DNA from 2 places in the Pantoea sp. E956-1 genome. Region 2 is predicted to be linked to the other one. Evidence: riboswitches for the same ligand, from Rfam matches in the RefSeq annotation. Region 2 holds a riboswitch; the other holds the start of a gene.
The links. A riboswitch is a leader RNA that binds a small molecule or an ion and turns the genes downstream of it on or off. The one in region 2 is predicted to bind thiamine pyrophosphate.

Region 1 (5,447 bases), 300 kb from region 2:
CTGGTTGATGACGTGATAAAGAGTTTTCCAGGTGAGATCGGTATGCAAAATTAACCTCTTCTAACGCTTATCAGCTCCGGGCAAACAAACAGTCGTGAAGGCGCTTAAATGGCTTCACGCTGTAAAAGATTGCACAATGCTGACAACTATAGCTGCTCGTCAGCGGCTACGCCGTAGCCGGCAGTTGAAAATGCCAAAGTTGGCAATTCTAACGATTATTGGCCCTGCCTGTCGCCTATTACACGCGGCTCATCAGCTGATTGCTGTTTTTTGTAACAATTACGGCCGATTCTTAACTGGCTGATGTCAGAACGCTTTGCCAGGGTAAACAGATTTACCGTCTCGTTAATGTTCAAGGAGTAGTCGATGAGTCAGCACGCTGATGTACTGGTATGGGGCCACGGCCCTGAGATCTTTGAAGTCTTCCTGGAACCCACCTGTCCTTTTTCGGTACGCGCATTCAATAAATTAGACGCGTTACTAACGCATGCCGGTGAAGAAAACATCACCCTGAAGATCCGCCTGCAATCGCAGCCGTGGCATCTCTATTCCGGGCTGATCGTCCGCTATATCCTTGCCGCCGCCTGCGAAAGTAAAGCTGCGGCGAAGAAAGTGATGCAGGCAGTGGCCGATCATCGTGAAGAGTTTGAGTTCACCGATCACTGTACCGGCCCGAACCGCGATGCCACGCCGAATCAGATCCTCGCCCGCCTGAAAGCGTACAGTGGGGTGGATGCCAGCGCCGCATTTGATCAGCCCGACCTGCAGAACGCCATTAAATGGCACTGCAAGTATGCGCGTCAGAACGGTATTCACGTTTCACCGACCTTTATGGTTAACGGTCTGCTTCAGCCCGAAATCAGCAGCGGTGACGACATAGCGCACTGGGCGAGCTTTCTGATTCGTTAATCTTAGTGCGCGGCTGTGCCTGGCCGCGCCAGACACAGCCTCTCCTTTGCGATCACGCACACGCATACGCCCAAACTCAATATCCTGATAATTAAGCCTGTTTTCCCGTGGGGAGGCCGGGTAAGCTGTACCGATATCAGCAGCAGACGGTGGGAATAAAACCGCTGCTGTTCATCTTAACGGCACCGCTGGCCTGCATGGCGATAACCTGACGTTGCGCCGGGCCCGCACGCCCAATTCATTGAGGATTTGCTGATGACGATGACGCTGCAACAACTGCAGGACAAATATCCGGGTGCCTTCACAGATGCATTTGGTGACTCCCCGGAATTAGCCAGCGAGCTCGCAACGCTGATTATTGCCGGTAAGAAAGTAGCTACCTGCGGGTCGTTGCGGAGCTGGCAGGATCAGGAAGCATTGCCTCAACCGGGCGGTTACAGCATTGTGCTCAACGGCGAACAGCAGCCCGTCTGCGTGATCCGCACCACCGGATTGTTCCTGACGCGCTTTGATCGCGTCACGCCAGAGATGGCGATGCTGGAGGGTGAAGGCGATCTGAGCCTCGACCACTGGCGTCAGGAACATCAGCGCTACTTCGAGCGTGAAGGCTATTTTCACAGCGAAATGGAGCTGATCTTCGAGACGTTTCAGCTGGTCGAGGTAGTGTAAACCGGCACGCTACAGCGTGTTTGCCGCCACCAGCGCCAGTCGCGCAATCCCCCGCGCGGCGAGGTTCTCCGCGGCCTGGGCTGCGCGCATGCCACTGGCACACACCAGTACCACTCGCTGATCGACCGGCGGTTGCCAGGCCGCTATCTGCTGCGGCAGAATCCGCACCACCCGATCGGCCACACTGACCGGTGCTTCTTCCAGGCTGCGCAACTCGACTATGCAATCGTCCTCCATGAGCATGGCCCGATCAATAAAAGGCGTGCCGGGCGCGTCAGGCTCAGGCGCGTCGTCAAAACGAAACGGCCTGATATGCCAGTCTACAAAGTCGCAGTGGATCATGCAGCCGAGCGGTGACGGCGTCAGTTTCAGCAACACACTCAGCGCCATCTGCGCCTGCATTGCGCCCAGCGTTGCTACTGCCGGTCCCATGACGCCCGCCGTATTGCAGTTACCCGAGGCCGTGGGCAACTGCGGAAAGAGCGCGCGATAGCCAGGCGCACCGCCGCAAAATCCGCCTACATAGCCTTTGCGTCCCAGCACCGAAGAGCAGATCAGCGGCAGGCCTGCCGGATAACAGGCGTCGGAGAGCTGATAAGTCACAGCGAAGTTATCCGCCGCATCCACCACCAGATCGATTCCCTCCAGCGCCTGCGGCAGTTGACTGGCGCTTAGCGAATGTGGATGCGCCTCAACGTGGCAGTCAGGATTGCGCTGCGCCAGCGCACGCTGAGCGCAGATTGCTTTGGACTGACCTACATCGTCGACGCCAAACAGCGTCTGCCGGTGGAGGTTGTGCAGTTCAACCCTATCGCCATCGTAAAGCCGGATAAATCCCACGCCTGCGCCTGCCAGTAACGGCAGCAACGTTGCACTTAGCCCGCCTGCGCCCACCACCAGCACCTTTGCCCTGCTCAGCCGCTGCTGCCCCGCTTCACCAATCTCTGGCAACATCGTCTGTCGCTGATAACGCTCCATCGCCGCTCCTTAACTGAATTGTGCCAGACCAAAAATGGGCGTAGAGGCAGACGCCATGTCACGCTGCTCCATCAATCCCGCCTGAAACGCCTCGTGTCCGCCGTGGATCGCAGCAGCAAAAGCACCCGCCATGCGCACCGGATCGCGCGCTTTTGCCACCGCCGTGTTGAGCAGCACGCCATCAAAACCCATCTCCATCGCCTGCGCCGCCTGACCCGGTGCGCCAATGCCCGCATCAATAATCAGCGGCACATCTTTAAACCACGCACGCATAGCGCGCAGTCCTTCGATATTACGCAGCCCCTGGCCAGAGCCGATCGGCGCGCCCCAGGGCATCAGCACTTCACAGCCCGCTTCCAGCAATTTTTCGCCGACAATCAGATCTTCCGTGGTGTAGGGAAACACCTGGAACCCGTCAGCGCAGAGAATCCGCGCGGCCTCAACCAGCGCAAAAGGATCGGGCTGCAGCGTGTCGGCATGGCCAATCACTTCCAGCTTGATCCACGGTGTGTCGAACAGTTCGCGCGCCATCTGCGCCGTCGTCACCGCCTCTTTCACCGTGTGACAGCCCGCCGTATTCGGCAGAATACGTTTGTTGAGCTGTTGCAGCAGCGTGCGGAAAGCGCCGCCTTCATTGCCTTCCCGCCGCAGGCTGACGGTAATAATCTCCGCGCCAGACGCGTTGATCGCCTGATGCAGAATGTCCGGTGACGGATAACCGGCCGTGCCAAGCAGAAATCGGGATTGCGGAGTAAATTCATAGAACATGGTTAACCTCCCTGCATCGGTGACAGGATTTCGAGCTGGTTGCCCGCCTCAAGGTGCTGGCTGGCATAGCGGCTGCGGGGTACAAACTCCCCGTTCAGCGCGGTGGCGACGGTCCGCGGATCGATCTGCTGCTCTGCCATTAGCTCCGCCAGCGTCGTTGCGCCAGTTTCAATCGTGCGTCCATTCAGTTCAACGCGCATGAGTCATCTCCTGAGTCAGTTGCAGCATAAGTTTTTCAGCCATAATCGGGGCCAGCAAAAATCCGTGGCGGTAGAGGCCGTTAAGTGAGAAACGGCCATTGTCGTAGCGGACTTCCGGCAGGTTCTGTCGGTAGGCAGGACGCAGACCGGTGCCGCTCTCCACGATCCGCGCTTCGGCCAGCGCCGGATGCAGGCTGTAAGCGGCGCTGAGCAATTCCATCATCGCGCGGGCGCTGATCGGGCTGCTGTCGTGGCTTTCCACCATGGTGGCACCCAGCATGAAGTGGCCCCCGGCGCGCGGCACCAGATAGCAGGGAAAGCGCGGGTGCAGCAGCCGGACAGGACGGGAGAGTTGTACATCGGATGTGTGCAGGATCACCATTTCGCCCCGCACGGCGCGCAGGGCTGGCTGCCGATCGGAGGCGTGGATGCCACGGCAGTCGATGAGTTTGCCGCCGGGTTTACCACTGTGAAAGGGGACGCCAGCCTGTTGCAGTTTGTCGCGCAGTTGCTGCAAGGCGCGGCGCGGATCGAGATGCGCCTCTGCGGCGAAAAACAGGCCGCGGGCAAAGCGGTTTTCCAGCGCGGGTTCGATGTCACCGGGAGAGACCCACTGATGCTGCTGCGTCATGCTGGCGAAGCGCGTCAGTTCGCGGCTGTCACGCGGCGGGGCAACCACCAGCGTGCCCTGCTGTTCCACGCCATCAACGCGTTTCGCCCACCAGCTGGCCGCGTGCTGGCCCCATTCGATCACCTGTGGCGGTGCGCTTTCTGCTTCACACCAGGGCGCGAGCATGCCACCCGCCCAGTGTGAGGCTGCACGACAGTCAGGCTGAGTAATAACTTCGACGGTTTCTTCCCGCTCCAGCAGCAGCGTGGCGACACAAAGCCCGGCAACGCCGCTGCCGAGCACCGACCAGCGGCTCATGGTGTCCACCGGACAGGAAAAGAAAGATTCAGGATGAGATATTTCAATCTGGCCTCGTTATCAGTTAACGAAGACCCGTGATACAGAGGGAAAAGGCAGGAACGTTGCGAATGCGCCCCTGCGGCAAGTATCTGATGAGATACCCGTCTTCCTACGCCAGTATCAACTGGGTCAGGTTCTAAGGGTCGCTAAGCCGCGCGGTGCGCTATTAGCCTCTCAGTCTCTCTGGTGAGACTCCCCTGACGGGTTTAGTTGTAAGTTAAGCAGACAGCTTCGTCAAGCAGACGGCATGGAACCGCGTAAGAAAATCGGCCTTAACCGGCAGAACCGAAATGCCAGTCAGTGGCCATTGCCAGCGTCACAAAGGGTCCCGCCAGCGTCTGGTTGTGATGCGCATTAATCTTCTCCGCAGAAAGATGGGGATTATCGACGGTGGTGTGCGCATCGGAAATCAGTACGACATTAAAACCCAGCTCCGGGGCTGCCCGACAGGTGGTGTCAACACAGAACTCTGTTTTCATCCCCGCAATCACCAGTTGCTTAATGCCCTTTTGTCTCAGCTGAAGCTGCAAACCAGTATCCCTGAAACAGCTGGGATATCTTTTGGTGAAGACGACATCACTCTGCGGGTTGACCTGCAATTCCGGGATCAGGCGCGTCAGCGGGCTTTGCTCGTTAAAAAGGGAATCATCGGGGCCGATATGGCGTGCGAAAAAGAAGGGGACGGCAGAAGCCCGGGCTTTAGTAATGAGAAGTGAGATATTCGACAAGATCGAATTTGCGGCAAAGGGAGCCTCAGGACCATTAAAAAGGCCCTGCTGCATGTCGATAATTAAAAGTGCACTTTCAGATGTCACCATGACCTGTCTCCATTCAGTTTTTAAGAACGGAGAACAGCTCCCCGTCCGGTTCGGCGGGGAGTGAGAATCTGTTGTGTCAGGTGCCAGTCACAGAGTCGCTCACGCCACCGCCAGAAGCGGTAGTGGTGGTGACGG
Region 2 (5,447 bases):
TCTCGGTGACCGGCAGTTTCATGCTGGATAACGACGGCGAGATATAGGGCGCCAGCGGAATATCATCGAAGCCAATCACCGAAACCTGCCCGGGCACTGCGATGTTGCATTCAGTCAGACGCTTGATGGCGCCAATCGCCATCTCATCATTACTCGCCACCAGCGCGCTGAATGTCACCCTGCGTTCCATCAGCGTGTCCACGGCCGCCATACCGCTCTGCGCCGTCCATTTACCGGTCACGATTCGCCGGGAGTCGGCTTCAATGCCCTGTGCGGCGAGTGCAGCGTGATAGCCGGAAAGCCGCTCGACGCCGGTCGGCGAATCGAGCGAACCGGTGATAAACGCGATTTCGCGATGCCCCTGATTCAGCAGATGGCTCACCGCTGTGGCGCTGCTGGCGTGCTGATCGCTGTAAATACAGTAGCTGTGGTTGATGCGCAGCCGCCGGTTGATCACCAGTATCGGCTGTTTATGCCGCGAGATAATCGCATCCAGCGCGTCAATGCTCAGGAAGCGCGGATAGATAATGATGCCATCGCAACGCAGATCGAGCAGAAACTGTATTGCCGCCTCTTCCTGCTCAGCGGTGTGTTTGCCGTCTGCCAGAATCAGCTGGCGGCCCTGCTGCTCCATCATGCGAGCGGAATGCGCCATTAATTCAGTGAAGTAACTGCCGCTGTAGAGCGTATTGGTGATCACCAGTCCAATGGTCTGAGACGTTTTCGTGGCCAGGTTGCGCGCCAGCAGATTGGGCCGGTATCCGGTTTCGGCAATCGCCTTCAGTACTTTTTCACGCTTTTCCTGTCCGACATAGCCATTGCCCGAGAGCACACGTGACACTGTCGCTTTTGAGACGCCCGCCCTGTTTGCCACTTCCTGAATCGTTGCCATGGTGATGCTCCTTTGCTGCGTCGTCATGCAGTCTACCTAAGCCTCTCAATGTTGGAAATATTTACCCCGCCTTTCAACGAAGTTACCAGCCAGCATCAGGTGATGGAGTTCACAAAAAAGAAATCTGGTTGATTCTGTCGCTTGTCGGCGCTGAGAAAGCACTTCATGATTTTGTGAAACCGGTTTCCTATTTGCCTGCCCGCAGGCGCTAAAACATAAAAACCTTGACCGATTTACCCTACAGAGAAGAGCGATCATGCCCAGAAATTATGCCGAGGTGTCACGCGCCATCGTCGATGCGCTAGGCGGCCTCACCAATATCGAAGCCGTAACCCACTGCATGACCCGCCTGCGGTTTGTGGTGAAAGATGAAACCCGGGTCGACTATCCCCGGCTCAAGGCGATCAATGGCGTAATGGGCGTGGTGCACAACGACACCCAGTGTCAGGTGATCATTGGTAACAACGTTTCACAGGCTTATCAGGCGGTGCTGGAGCTGGGCTCGCCCGCAGCGACATCGGCTGTGCCCGTTAAACGTAAAATCACGCTGCGCGGCATCGGCGCCGGTATTCTTGATGCGCTGGTGGGCACCATGTCGCCGCTGATTCCGGCCATTATCGGCGGGTCGATGGTTAAGCTGCTGGCGATGATCCTGGATATGGCGGGCGTGTTTGAGAAAGGCTCATCAACGCTGGTCATCCTCAACGTGATTGGCGATGGCGCATTCTTCTTCCTGCCGGTGATGGTGGCCGCCTCTGCGGCGCTGAAATTCAAAACGAACATGTCGCTGGCGATCGCCATTGCCGGTGTACTGGTTCATCCCAATTTTGTTGAGCTGATGGCGAAAGCGGCACAGGGCCAGGCGGTCGAGTTCGCTTACATCCCGGTGACCGCAGTGAAATATACCTATACGGTCATCCCGGCGCTGGTGATGACCTGGATCCTGTCGCACATTGAGCGCGGCGTGGATCGTATTACGCCTGCCGTCACTAAAAACTTCCTGAAACCGATGCTGATTGTGCTGATTGCGGCACCCATCGCGATTGTGCTGATTGGTCCGATTGGCATCTGGATCGGCAGCGGCATCTCCGCGCTGGTCTACACGGTGCATGGCTATCTTGGCTGGCTTTCCGTTGCGATTATGGGCGCAATCTGGCCGCTGCTGGTGATGACCGGAATGCATCGGGTGTTCACCCCCACTATCATCCAGACCATTGCCGAAACCGGCAAAGAGGGCATGGTGATGCCGTCAGAGATTGGTGCCAACCTCTCGCTGGGAGGATCGTCGCTGGCGGTGGCGTTCCGGACCAAAAACCGTGAACTGCGCCAGACCGCGCTGGCAGCGGCGGCATCAGCGATTATTGCCGGCATTTCAGAACCGGCGCTGTATGGCGTTGCGGTCCGCTTAAAACGACCGCTGATCGCCTGTCTGATCAGCGGTTTTATCTGTGGCGCGGTCGCGGGCATTGGCGGGCTGGCCAGCCACTCCATGGCCTCTCCCGGCCTGTTTACCAGCGTACAGTTCTTCGATCCCACCAATCCCATGAGTATTGTCTGGGTCGGTGCGGTCATGGTGTTGTCTGTGGTGCTGTCATTTGTGCTGACGCTGCTGTTAGGTTTTGAAGATATTCCTGAAACCGAACCCAAAACAAACACCGCACCTGAAAGCACAACGCAACCTGCGCCCGTTACCGAACGCGCTAACGCGATTAATAGCCACTAAAGGAAAGGGTCTCGCTGACCCGGAAAAGAGGATTGCATGTCTGATTCAAGGTTTCCGCAAGGATTTTTATGGGGCGGCGCACTGGCCGCCAACCAGAGTGAAGGCGGCTTTCGTGAGGGCGGAAAGGGCTTAACCACCGTTGACATGATTCCACATGGCCCGCACCGTTTACCGGTCAAACTCGGTCTGGAAAAGCGGTTTACCCTGCGTGACGATGAATTCTATCCCAGCCATGAAGCCATCGATTTCTATCACCGCTATCCGGAGGACATTGCCCTGATGGCGGAGATGGGATTCAGCGTGTTCCGCACGTCGATTGCCTGGAGCCGTCTCTACCCCAACGGCGATGAACTGGCGCCCAATCCGGAAGGCATCGCCTTTTACCGTGCGGTCTTTGAGGAGTGCCGGAAATATAATATCGAACCGCTGGTCACGCTCTGTCACTTTGATGTGCCGATGCATCTGGTGACTGAATATGGCTCGTGGCGCAATCGCAAAATGGTCGACTTTTTTGCCCGCTATGCCCGCAGTTGCTTCGAGGCATTTGATGGTCTGGTGAAATACTGGCTGACCTTTAATGAGATTAATATCCTGCTGCACAGCCCGTTTTCCGGCGCCGGTCTGGTGTTCGAACCCGGAGAGAACAAGGATCAGGTGAAATATCAGGCGGCCCATCATGAACTGGTCGCCAGTGCGCTGGTGACGCGCATTGCGCATGAAGTGAATCCGGTAAACCAGGTCGGCTGCATGCTGGCAGGCGGCAACTTCTATCCCTGGTCGAGCAAGCCGGAAGATGTCTGGGCAGCACTGGAAAAGGATCGCGAAAACCTGTTCTTTATTGATGTGCAGGCGCGCGGAGCCTATCCGGCCTACGCCGCCCGCGTATTCCGTGAAAAAGGGGTGACGCTTGAGATCGCTGACGGTGATGCCGACATCCTGAAAAACAGTGTCGATTTTGTCTCGTTCAGTTACTACGCCTCGCGTTGCGCCTCGGCAGAGATGAACGAGCAGAACAGCAGCGCCGCCAATGTGGTGAAATCGCTGACTAATCCCCATGTACCGCGCAGTGAGTGGGGCTGGGGCATTGATCCGATCGGCTTACGCATCACCATGAATATGATGTATGACCGCTATCAGAAGCCGCTGTTTCTGGTGGAGAATGGCCTTGGCGCGCGCGATGAGATCGAATCAAATGGCGAGATCAACGATGAGTACCGCATCAGCTATCTGCGCGAACATATCCGCGCCATGGGCGACGCAATTGAGGATGGCGTGCCAGTGATGGGTTATACCAGCTGGGGCTGTATCGATCTGGTTGCCGCCTCAACGGGCGAAATGAGCAAGCGCTACGGATTTGTCTATGTTGACCGCGACGACCTGGGTAACGGTACGCTGGCTCGCACGCGGAAGAAATCGTTCTGGTGGTACAAAAAAGTCATTGCCAGTAATGGCGCAGATCTCGAGTGACAACGTCACTTAAAATCTATCGTCATGCTGTTACTGGCGCGACAACAACGCCGGAACAGCACGCTTATTTGTACCGTTGTACTCCGGCAGTAATTATCGTATAACCAATGTCTCCGAGGGGTGTCCTGTAATGGGCTGAGATGGCGCAAGCCGAACCCTTTGAACCTGATCTGGGTCATGCCAGCGAAGGGACGGGTCGGCAGATTTTCTGCGTCATCTCCTGCAATATTCCCTGTTCCAGACCGTATGCCCGGATCTCCCTGTTACTGGAGATCCTATGTCACATCCGCTTTTCGACACCGGCTTTTATGGTCGTCTGCGCCAGCAGGCGGGCAGCCAATGGCACGCCTATATCGGGCACGAGTTTGTGCGGCAACTCGGTCAGGGCACCCTGCCACCCGCCGCCTTTCGCCACTATCTCACTCAGGATTATCTCTTTCTGCTGCACTTCGCCCGTGCCTGGGGCCTGCTGATCAGCAAACTCTCTGAGCCAGACGCATTACGCAGCGCGACGGCATCGCTTAACGCCATCGTCAGCGAACTGCCGCTTCACCTGGCGTACTGCCAGCAATGGGGCATCAGTGAGGCGGCAATGGCGAGCGAACCCGAAGCCGTGGAAACGCTCAACTACACCCGCTACGTGCTGGACGTGGGTCACACCGGCGATGCGCTGGAGCTGCTGACCGCGCTGATGCCGTGCGTTGCAGGTTATGCTGAAATTGGCCTGACACTACTGCATGACCCCGCGACCCGCTTTGAGGGGAATCCGTACGCGGCATGGATAGAAAATTACGGCGACGAAGCGTATCTGGCTGGTGTTCGCTCCTCACTTTCACTGTTTGAAACCCTGGCCCAACAGCGCGCCGGTGAACACCGTTTTAACCCGCTGGCGGAGATTTTTACCACTGCAACCCGGCTGGAAGCGGCTTTCTGGCAGATGGGCCTCAACCATGCTGCCGCCCAGCGGATCAGCTCATGAACCTGCCGTGCCATCCGGTGCCGCCAGGCATTTCACTTCGCCAGCTCAGCCTGAACTTTGGCCAGCAGCCACTCTTCAGCCAGCTTGATCTGGAGATCGCGGGCGGTGCTTTTACCGCTTTACTGGGTGCCAGCGGCGTCGGAAAAAGCAGCCTGATGCGGGTCATTGCCGGTCTGACGCCACCCACCGCCGGGCAGGTCAGCGGCAGCGACGGCCTGCCGCTGACCGGACGCATCGCCTGGATGGGGCAACAGGATCTGCTCTATCCGTGGCTGACGGTTGAACAAAATGTCTGCCTCGCCAGTCGTCTGAAAGGTGAAAGGGCCGATCGCGACTGGGCGCAGCATCTGCTGATGCGGGTAGGTCTGAGCCACTCGGCGAATGCG

Region 1: linked by a shared signal. The riboswitch ahead of AC0T7J_RS12145 (FAD-dependent oxidoreductase) and the one ahead of AC0T7J_RS10770 (TenA family protein) in region 2 are both predicted to bind thiamine pyrophosphate.

Annotation. Positions count from the first base shown of each region.
Region 1 covers NZ_CEUYZP010000003.1:335,618-341,064, forward strand. The annotation lists gene AC0T7J_RS12115 (hypothetical protein) at 1-48, opposite strand, end outside; gene AC0T7J_RS12120 (DsbA family protein) at 367-909, shown strand; gene AC0T7J_RS12125 (ASCH domain-containing protein) at 1,165-1,578, shown strand; gene AC0T7J_RS12130 (HesA/MoeB/ThiF family protein) at 1,588-2,556, opposite strand; gene AC0T7J_RS12135 (thiazole synthase) at 2,566-3,324, opposite strand; gene thiS (sulfur carrier protein ThiS) at 3,327-3,524, opposite strand; gene AC0T7J_RS12145 (FAD-dependent oxidoreductase) at 3,514-4,452, opposite strand; TPP riboswitch at 4,584-4,703, opposite strand; gene AC0T7J_RS12150 (cysteine hydrolase family protein) at 4,767-5,312, opposite strand.
Region 2 covers NZ_CEUYZP010000003.1:35,033-40,479, reverse strand. The annotation lists gene AC0T7J_RS10785 (LacI family DNA-binding transcriptional regulator) at 1-892, opposite strand, end outside; gene ascF (PTS cellobiose/arbutin/salicin transporter subunit IIBC) at 1,149-2,615, shown strand; gene AC0T7J_RS10775 (6-phospho-beta-glucosidase) at 2,652-4,082, shown strand; TPP riboswitch at 4,189-4,291, shown strand; gene AC0T7J_RS10770 (TenA family protein) at 4,360-5,061, shown strand; gene AC0T7J_RS10765 (ABC transporter ATP-binding protein) at 5,058-5,447, shown strand, end outside.